DNA from 3 places in the Streptomyces sp. NPDC097107 genome. Region 2 is predicted to be linked to each of the others. Evidence: riboswitches for the same ligand, from Rfam matches in the RefSeq annotation. Region 2 holds a riboswitch; each other region holds the start of a gene.
The links. A riboswitch is a leader RNA that binds a small molecule or an ion and turns the genes downstream of it on or off. The one in region 2 is predicted to bind cyclic di-AMP.

Region 1 (3,262 bases), on a different contig from region 2:
TCGGAGAAGGACTCCGCACCGATCGGGGCGATCATGAACTCCTGGATGTCCACGTTCGAGTCGGCGTGCGACCCGCCGTTCAGGATGTTCATCATCGGCACCGGCAGCAGGTGCGCGTTCGGGCCGCCCAGGTAGCGGAAGAGCGGCAGGTCGCTGGCCTCGGAGGCGGCGTGCGCGACGGCCAGCGAGACACCGAGGATGGCGTTGGCGCCCAGCGAGCCCTTGTTGTCGGTGGCGTCCAGGTCGAACATGGCCTGGTCGATCAGGCGCTGCTCGGTGGCGTCGTAGCCGACCAGCTCCGGGCCGATCTGCTCGATGACGGCGAGGACGGCCTTCTCGACACCCTTGCCCAGGTAACGGCCGGCATCGCCGTCACGGAGTTCGATGGCCTCGAAGGCACCGGTGGAGGCGCCGGACGGGACGGCGGCACGACCCGTGCTGCCGTCGTCGAGGCCGACCTCGACCTCGACCGTGGGGTTGCCTCGGGAGTCCAGGATTTCCCGGGCTACGACGACGTCGATGGACGGCACGAGCATCTCCTTCTTCAATGTGACGCTTCGGTGTGACGCGCGGGTCCACAGGACCGCAGCGGCTCTGCGGGACCGAGCCTAACCGGCTCCGGGCGATCGGCCAGCCGATCGCCCACCCGCTGGACAGAACCGAGAGTAAATTGTTTCCGAACGGAACAAAGACGTTTCCGGAAACCGGGGCGGCATCGTGGCGTGAAAAACCCGTCCCGGTGCGTACGGGGGAACACGCACCGGGACGGGAGCAGGGGGCTGCTGCTTACTTCAGGTGCAGCTGCTGGCCCGGGTAGATCAGGTCGGCGTCGTCGACGATGTCGTCGTTCAGCTTGAACACCTTGGCCCAGCCGCCCTTGACGTCGTGCTCCTCGGCGATCGAGCTGAGGGTGTCGCCCTTGACGACCTTGTACTCGCCGTCGCCCTTCTCGACCTTCTTGCCGGTCGGGGTGGTGACGGTCTTCTTCTCGGCCGGCTTCTCGGCCTTCGGCTCGGCGGCCGGGCGCTCGTCGGAGCGGGAGGCCTTCTGCTCGGTGGAGCGGTCGGCGGTGGAGCCGCCGCTCTCGCTCTGCGAGGAGCCGCTGTCCTGGCTCTCGGAGCCGCCACCGGTGTACGCGGCGCCCGACAGGCCGGTGCCGCAGACCGGCCAGGCACCCTTGCCCTGGCCCGCGAGCACCTTCTCGGCGATCTCGATCTGCTGCGCCTTGCTGGCCTGGTCGGCGGTGGCGGCGTACTGCGTGCCGCCGTAGCCGGCCCAGGTGGAGGCGGAGAACTGCAGACCGCCGTAGTAACCGTTGCCGGTGTTGATGGACCAGTTGCCGCCGGACTCGCACTGGGCGACGGCGTCCCACTCGGACGCGGTGGCGGCGGAGGCGTTGCCGGCCGCCATCAGCGGGGCGGCGACGGCGGCACCGGTGACGCCGGCGACGGCGATGACACGGGTGGCCTTGGACGGACGGCGGTGCTTGCCCTTGCCGGAAAACAGCATGGTTGATCCCCTCACCGACGCCTGCGAGGTGAGCTGTCGGGTTCGGGCCGGTTGAGTTGCCCGGCCGGGTTCCTCGCGGAACTCGGCTTAACCCCTAGCCGCTCCGGCTCAACTGCCCGGTGCGGCACTTACCTTGGGTCCCCCGCTCCTGCCTTCGGCGCTTGACGCGACGACTGTTCCCGGACGGCCGCTGGCAGGATTCGGCGTTGCGGCAGCCGGGGCCCGCGATGGCGAGCGGTCATGACCGTAGACACGCGCTCCGCGGATTTTCAAAGACGATCACGGCTTCTGAGACCTATCTCTCACGTGATCCAAAACGGACATACGGTCTCGAACCGTGACGCGAACTGCCCCTACTTTTCGCCCGATTCGCCCGTGACCGTGAGTGTCTGACCGGGCAGGATGTGGTCCGGGTCGGTGCCGACGACCTGCTTGTTGCCGACATAGAGCGAGCGCCACCCGCCGTCGAGCTCAAGGGAGTCGGCGATGCCCCAGAGGCTGTCGCCGGAACGGACGGTGTACGAGCCGTCCGCGGCCTCTCGCGACTCGCCCTCACCCCGCGAGGCGTGCCGCCCCGACGACTCGCCCGCACGACCGTCCGCCGCACCCTCGTCCGCACTGTCGCCGCGGTGCTTGCCCGCGCCGGAGTCCCCGGTGTCGGTGAGCGCCGAATCCCCGGCACTCTGCCCCGCCTTGTCCGTTTCGCCGGTCTCCGGAGAGGCCGTGGGCGAAGCGTCGGAACCCTGGGAGCCGGCGCTGCCCGTGGGCTCGGCTTCAGGGGATGTGTCGGACTTGGTCGAATCGCCCCCACTGTCCGACGTGGCGTCAGAGGTGGGGGGCGAAGACGGCGAAGGGGACGAAGCGGACGTCTCGGAGGTGGGCTCCGGCGACTCGGTCGTGCCGGACGGCTCGGGAGTCTCCGGCGTCTCCGGCGCTGCCGGCTCCTCCGACGTGCCGTCACCCGTCGAACCGGTTCCGCCGTCCGTGGGAGCCGGGTCGTTGCCCATGCCCGCGAGCAGGGCGCAGGTCGGCCAGGCGGCGATGCCCTGGTCCGCGTGCAGCTTCTCGGCGACTCTTATCTGCTGGGAGCGACTGGCCTGGTCGGCGCTCGGCGCGTACTCGGTGCCGCCGTACCGCTCCCAGACGTCCTGGGAGAGCTGCAGGCCGCCGTAGTACCCGTTGCCGCTGTTCTGGCTCCAGGCGCCGCCGGTCTCGCACTCGGCGACGCGGTCCCAGCTCGCCCCGTCGGCCGCGTGGGCGCCGGTGGCGCCGAGAAGCGGGATCGCGATGGCGGAGCCGGTCACTCCGGCTGCGACGACCAGGGCGGGAGCCTGGCGGGGGCGGCGGTGACGACCGTTCCCGGAGAGCATGCGACGACCTTTCACGAGACAGCGGGGACCGCGCGGCGGGTGATGCTCGGCGCCACGCTGGTTCGTGAACGTATAGGCAGATGATCGCTTGTCACAAGTTCATGCCGCGCAGATCACGTGAAGATCACAGAGTTGAGCGCGTGTCACTTTTGCGTCGGCGACGATTCGTTGCCCGCCGCCGACGGTACGGGTGTGAACGACACGGGCAAGGTGCGCAGACCTCGCATGATGAGCCCGCCGCGCCAGCGCAGTTCGGCCGGGTCCGCGGCGAGGCGCAGGTCCGGGAAGCGCGTGAGCAGTGTGGCGAGGGCGGTCTGCCCCTCCAGGCGGGCGAGCGGGGCACCGAGGCAGTAGTGGATGCCGTGGCCGTACCCGAGGTGCTG
Region 2 (3,262 bases):
ACGGGACCGTGCTGCTGCATGGGCCACTCCCCTACTCCTTATGGGCCGCCCAAATACGCTCTGCCGTCGCAGAGTTCACCGCTTTGAGCGACAGATATATGCATATCTTGGTGGATCGCCGCCCTGCACCGGCCTGGTGATGGCAGTCTGGCGGCGAAGCACCAGTCCGGGACCGTACTCGAACCATCCGCTCCGTGTCCGGCTGCGGTCCCGTGGGAAAGGGACGACGTCGCCATGGCAGACCATCTGGAAGCATCCGTCACTCTGCCGAGCGATCCCGCCTCGGTGGCCGCCGCGCGTACCTATGCGGTCGGCACACTGGCGGAGTGGGGCCTGCCGCCGGACACCGACGTGTCCGAAACCGTCCGGCTCATCGTGTCGGAGCTGACGACCAACGCGGTCCAGCACACGTTCGGACAGTCACCCACCTTCACCGTGGACCTCGTGCTCGACCGTGACGAGCGGCTGCGCATCGGCGTCACCGACAGCCATCCGCGGTTTCCCAAGCGCCTGCCCGCCGCCGTCCAGCAGGACAACGGCCGAGGGATGGTGATCATCCGCTGGCTGACGGCGGAGTGCGGCGGCAAGTTGAGAGTGCGGCCCACGCGCGAGGGCGGCAAGACCGTCTCCATCGAACTGCCCTGGGCGCCGCCGGGCGGTGCGGTGCCCGCCGAACCGGCCACGGCCGTCGGGCAGGCCGTGGGAAACCAGGAGCCGCGGCGGTGAATCGCCGACGGTCCCTGGCGCGCCGCAGGCGCATACCGCGCACCCGAGCGGGTGACGGCGGCTGGGGACGCCGTCACCCCCTCGGGCGGGCTACTTGACCCGGCCGTACCAGACGCTGCCGGTCCAGATCTTCTGCAGACGTACCACGTCCCCGGTCTTCGGGGCGTGCCAGATTTTGCCCTTCCCGGCGTAGATGCCGACGTGGTAGATGCTGCGGCCCGAGTGGAAGAACACCAGGTCCCCGGTCTTGCGGTTCTTGGCGGAGATGTGACGGGTCTTGTTGTACTGCTGGGCGGCGGTGCGTGGCAGCTTCTTGCCGGCCTTCTTGAACGAGTACAGCGTCAGCCCCGAGCAGTCGAACCTGCTTGGTCCGACGGCGCCCCATTTGTATGGCGCGCCTTTCTTGGAGGCAGCGATCGTCAGGGCCTTCGTCGCATGGCTCGCCGCGGCCGCCTCGGAGGCGACGCCGGGAACCGCTACGGAACCGCCCACGGCGGCGAGGGTGAGGGCCGAGGCCGTACCGGCACGGGCCATCAGCGACGGGACACGATTGAGCGCGGACATGCGCAACCCTTCGTCAGCCGCCTGTGAAGGATGACCTGTCGGATTCGGGCTGGCGAAGTTGCCCGGCCGCACGAGTGCGGCTTCACCCCAAGGGCTGCTCGGCCCGGCGCGTCTCTCGCGGAGACGACCGTTCCGGCGACCCGTCGTGCTCGGGTCCTCCACTCCTGCCGATCCACTCCTGTCGACCGGTCGTCCGGGCGGCGGCAGGACTCGGCGTCCGCCCGGACCGCCCCGCCGCTGCGGCGGGGGCTTGCCGTCAGTCACGGATCTTGTCTCGCCCCATGGGAAAATCCCAACGGAACGTGCCCTTTGTGTTGTTACTCACCACTCACCCGTTCGGGTGGACACCTCTGTGTTCGACCGGCCGGTGGACGTGGTGACCACCCCGGGACCAGCGACGCAGCGGCTCATTACGCTGTCCGGACACGCGGGTCGCGCAAGCTCGGCCGGTCGGAATCCGGAGGTTTCCCTACGCCGAAAGGCGGTAAGCCGTTTGGTCCGTTTCGACTCGGGTGCCTCAACGGCCGGAACGGGGCGGAAGACCGACTCGCGCCGTCCGCCGTTCACCGTCCAGCACGCGCAGCGCCCGGGCCAGGGTGGTGGCGTGCAACTCGGTCTCGCGCCGCCGGTGCATCAGCGCCAGCGCGTCACGCAGGGCGGCCGCCTTACCGACCAGCGCCTGGGCGGCCCGCAGCCCGCGATAGGTGTCGCCCTCCTGCGCGGGGTTGATACGCCCGAGCAGGTCGACGACGTCCAGGTACCGGTCGATCAGCTCGGCCTCGGCGCGGGTCAGGGCGGGCAGGGGCGGCAGTTCCGGTGGCAGCATCGCCGGATCACCTCGCGCCGGGTGCCGGGGACGTGATCCGGCGGCTGGGCACCACCCGGTCCACCAGGCCGTACTCCAGGGCCTGCTGCGCGTCCAGGACGGTGTCCCGCTCGATGTCCGCGCTCACCTGCTCGGGACTGCGGCCCGTGTGCCGTACGAGGATCCGCTCCAGGCGGGCACGGACGCGGACCAACTCGTCGGCCTGGATGGCCAGGTCGCTCGCCTGCCCCTCCACCGGCTCGGTGAGCGCGGGCTGGTGGATGACCACCCGTGCGCCCGGCAGGACGGCGCGTTTGCCGGGCGTGCCCGCCGCCAGCAGGACCGCGGCGGACGTCCCAGCCTGCCCGAGGCAGGTCGTCTCCACGTCGCAGGCGACGTAGCGCATGGTGTCGTAGATCGCCGTCATCGCGGTGAAGGAGCCGCCGGGCGAGTTGATGCAGAGCGTGATGTCCCGGTCCGGGGCCTGGTGTTCGAGATACATGAACTGCGCCATCACGTCGTTCGCGGAGGTGTCGTCGACCGGTGTCCCGAGGAAGACGATCCGCTCCTCCAGCAGCTTCGAGTACGGGTCCGTCGTCCGGCTCCCGGCACTCGTGCGCTCGGTGAACTCGGGCAGGACGTGACGGGCGGACGGTCGGGTCATGGCGAACCCCTCCTCGTGGCAGAACCGTGATCGGCTGCACTGCCTCCTGTGGAAAATGTACAGGACGTACGTTGCGCGAGGTGGGGAGTCGCGGGGATCGCGCGTTCGCCGGCGGCGGAAGCGAACCGTAGGGGGATCCGCGGGGCGCCCGCGTTTCATCCCCCGTTCGGCGGCTCGTGCAGGCCGAAGGAGGAGCCCTGGTCGTCCCGGCACAGCGCGGACCGGCCGAACCGGGCGACCGACTCCGCGTCCTCCCCGCCCTCATCGCCGAGGTCCTGGAGCGAGCCGCCCAGTTTCCGCACCCTGGCCACGGCGGCGTCCAGGTCGTCGACCCGGAAGAAGACGTACGGGGAGGCTCCCGCGTCACCGCCGTGCAGGCCGCCCGGCACACCGCCGGTGCCGATGGAGAACCCGCTCCCCGTGGGACCGGCTTCGAGAGTCCAGTCGAACAGGCTGCCGTAGAAGACGCGCCCGCGCTCGGGATCGGCCACGCCGAGTTCGAA
Region 3 (3,262 bases), on a different contig from region 2:
TTCGAGGTGCCGGTCATCGAGACCGCCATCGACGAGGAGCTCGCCCGGTTCGCCGAGGAGGGCCCGACGGCCGAGGAGATGGAGCGCGCCCAGGCCCAGTTGGAGCGCGAGTGGCTGGACCGCCTCGGCACGGTCGCGGGCCGCGCCGACGAACTGTGCCGGTACGCCGTCCTGTTCGGCGACCCGCAGCTGGCCCTGACCGCCGTGCAGCGGGTGCTGGAGGTGACGGCCGAGGAGGTCCAGGAGGTCGCCAAGGCCCGCCTGCGCCCCGACAACCGCGCGGTGCTCGTCTACGAGCCGACCGCCCCCGCCGACGAGAACGACGCCACCGACGAGAACGAGGAGGCGGCCAAGTGACCGAGCTCGCCACCATGGAATTCCACAACCGGCCGCAGGCCGGCGAGCCCAGGCCGTGGGCGTTCCCGGCCCCCGAGCGCGGCAGCCTCGACAACGGCCTCACCGTGCTGCGCTGTCATCGCCCCGGCCAGCAGGTCGTCGCCGTGGAGGTGCTTCTCGACGCCCCCCTGGACGCCGAGCCGGCCGGCCTCGACGGTGTCGCCACGATCATGGCGCGCGCCTTCTCCGAGGGCACCGACAAGCACTCCGCCGAGGATTTCGCCGCCGAGCTCGAGCGCTGCGGTGCCACCCTCGACGCACACGCCGACCACCCCGGCGTCCGGCTGAGCCTGGAGGTGCCGGCCTCACGGCTGGCCAAGGCCCTGGGCCTGGTCGCCGACGCGCTCAGGGCGCCCGCGTTCGCGGACGGCGAGGTCGAACGGCTGGTCCGCAACCGGCTCGACGAGATCCCGCACGAGCTGGCCAACCCTTCGCGCCGCGCGGCCAAGGAACTCTCCAAGGAGCTGTTCCCGGCCGGGACGCGTATGTCGCGCCCGCGCCAGGGCACCGAGGAGACGGTCGCGAGCATCGACTCGGCGGCCGTACGCGCCTTCTACGAGAAGCACGTCCGACCCGCCACCGCCACCGCCGTGGTCGTCGGCGACCTCACCGGCGTCGACCTCGACGCGCTGCTCGGCGAGACGCTGGGCGCGTGGACCGGCTCCGCGGCCGAGGCGCGTCCCGTACCCCCGGTGAGCGCCGACGACACCGGCCGGGTCGTCATCGTGGACCGGCCCGGTGCCGTCCAGACGCAGTTGCTGATCGGCCGCACCGGCGCCGACCGGCACGACCGCGTGTGGCCCGCGCAGGTACTCGGCACCTACTGCCTCGGCGGGACCCTCACCTCGCGCCTGGACCGCGTCCTGCGCGAGGAGAAGGGCTACACCTACGGCGTACGGGCGTTCGGGCAGGTCATGCGCTCCGCGCCCGACGGCACGGGCGCCGCGATGCTCGCCATCAGCGGCTCCGTGGACACTCCCAACACCGGTCCCGCCCTGGACGACCTGTGGACGGTGCTGCGCACGCTCGCAGCGGAGGGTCTCACCGACGCCGAGCGTGACGTCGCCGTGCAGAACCTGGTGGGCGTGGCGCCGCTGAAGTACGAGACGGCGGCGGCCGTGGCGAGCACGCTGGCCGACCAGGTCGAGCAGCACCTGCCCGACGACTACCAGGCCACGCTCTACCGCCAACTCGCCTCCACGGGCACCGTGGAGGCCACGGCGGCGGTCGTGAACGCCTTCCCGGTGAACCGTCTGGTGACGGTCCTCGTCGGCGACGCGGCGCAGATCAAGGAGCCCGTCGAGGCCCTCGGCATCGGTGAAGTCACCGTGGTGGCGGCCGATTAGCGGCACACACGCGCGGCGGCCCTGGTGACCGGAGTGTCACCAGGGCCGCCTTTTGTCCGGATTGAGGGAAAGGCTGCCTGTCTGCCCTGTGGCGTGCGCTACAAAAGGCTTGTTGCGTTTGAGGATTGAACACAGCCGCGTTTAGCGTCATCCGGGCTGTTCGTCAGGCAGTGCGCCGCACCCGCGGCACCGGACAGTCATCGCCGAGTCCCCGTACGGCGCGAGCCAGGGGAGCCGGGGACCCACCGCAGTCCCTGGGGTGAATCGGGCGCCCGCGCGCAGCGAGGGGGTCCGTAGGAGACCTTCCACCTCCGAACCCGTCAGCTAACCCGGTAGGCGAGAGGGAAGGAAAGGACCAGCCTCTACATGGCGTTCACGCGCGCCACCGGGAAGCACCGTCGTCCCAGCCGGGTGCACCGCACCACCGCCCGCGCGGCGGGTGTCGCGGCCCTCGCCACCACCGGCGTCGTCGGCACCCTCGCGGCTCCGGCGCTCGCCGCCGAGCCCCGGGCGGAGCAGAGCGGACTCACCCCGGTCATCACCATCGGCGACTCCATAGCCGACGAGATCGACGCCCAGGCCACCGCGCAGGAGCAGGCGGCCCTGCACGCCGCCGCCCGTGAGGCGGCCCAGGAGGCCGCGCGCGAGCGGGCGGCCGAGGCGGCCAAGGAGGCGCGCGAGGCCAAGGAGCGCGCCGCGCGGGAGGCGGAGCGCAAGCGCCTCAACACCTTCGTGCCGCCGATCACCGCCTCCTACGTCTCCACCGCCTACCAGGCCGGCAGCTCGCTGTGGTCCTCCGGCAGTCACACCGGCATCGACTTCCACGCCTCCAGCGGCACGTCCGTGCACGCGGTCGGCGTCGGCACCGTCGTCGAGGCCGGCTGGGGCGGGGCCTACGGCAACCAGGTCGTGATCAAGATGCACGACGGCACGTACACGCAGTACGGCCACCTGTCGTCCATCGGCGTCTCGGTCGGCCAGGCGGTCACCCCCGGGCAGCAGATCGGCCTGTCCGGCGCCACCGGCAACGTCACCGGACCGCACCTGCACTTCGAGGCCCGTACGAGTTCCGAGTACGGATCGGACCTGGACCCCGTCGCCTACCTCCGCTCCCACGGTGTGAACGTCTGACGACGGACGGTACGGCATCCGAAAGCCCCGGCTCCCCGAGCCGGGGCTTTCGGACTTCTTTTCCCTCGGTGGAAGTGTCGCTGGCCAAAAAATATCCATGAAATCCGCCCTGCCGTCGGAATATGCGCTTGATTGGCCTAGAGTCACTGAGCACACGTCAATCGTCGACGTTTCACGGGGATTAAGGCGGAGGTCGGGCATGCGTATTCCGGCGCACTCGGTGTGCACGGCGATCCGGGACGACATCGTCACCGGCGTCCACGGACGCGGCAGTCGGCTCACCGAGGAACTCCTGGCCCGCCGCTACGGCGTCTCCCGCGTCCCTGTCCGTGAGGCCCTGCGCACGCTGCAGGCCGAAGGCTTCGTGGTGACGAGGCGGCACGCGGGCG

Region 1: it holds a riboswitch for cyclic di-AMP, as region 2 does, so the genes downstream of both, ACIQ1J_RS12395 (transglycosylase family protein) here and ACIQ1J_RS16095 (C40 family peptidase) in region 2, are expected to answer to the same signal.
Region 3: it holds a riboswitch for cyclic di-AMP, as region 2 does, so the genes downstream of both, ACIQ1J_RS13245 (M23 family metallopeptidase) here and ACIQ1J_RS16095 (C40 family peptidase) in region 2, are expected to answer to the same signal.

The regions. Positions count from the first base shown of each region.
Region 1 is NZ_JBIWEF010000004.1:496,224-499,485, reverse strand. Features, by position in the region: gene eno (phosphopyruvate hydratase) at 1-530, opposite strand, end outside; gene ACIQ1J_RS12395 (transglycosylase family protein) at 787-1,509, opposite strand; cyclic di-AMP (ydaO/yuaA leader) riboswitch at 1,513-1,679, opposite strand; gene ACIQ1J_RS12390 (transglycosylase family protein) at 1,863-2,879, opposite strand; gene ACIQ1J_RS12385 (cytochrome P450) at 3,023-3,262, opposite strand, start outside.
Region 2 is NZ_JBIWEF010000006.1:142,097-145,358, forward strand. Features, by position in the region: gene ACIQ1J_RS16085 (helix-turn-helix domain-containing protein) at 1-20, opposite strand, end outside; gene ACIQ1J_RS16090 (ATP-binding protein) at 235-726, shown strand; gene ACIQ1J_RS16095 (C40 family peptidase) at 817-1,290, opposite strand; cyclic di-AMP (ydaO/yuaA leader) riboswitch at 1,294-1,438, opposite strand; gene ACIQ1J_RS16100 (hypothetical protein) at 1,808-2,116, opposite strand; gene ACIQ1J_RS16105 (ATP-dependent Clp protease proteolytic subunit) at 2,124-2,759, opposite strand; gene ACIQ1J_RS16110 (VOC family protein) at 2,915-3,262, opposite strand, start outside.
Region 3 is NZ_JBIWEF010000005.1:113,861-117,122, forward strand. Features, by position in the region: gene ACIQ1J_RS13235 (M16 family metallopeptidase) at 1-357, shown strand, start outside; gene ACIQ1J_RS13240 (M16 family metallopeptidase) at 354-1,742, shown strand; cyclic di-AMP (ydaO/yuaA leader) riboswitch at 1,934-2,096, shown strand; gene ACIQ1J_RS13245 (M23 family metallopeptidase) at 2,109-2,873, shown strand; gene ACIQ1J_RS13250 (GntR family transcriptional regulator) at 3,073-3,262, shown strand, end outside.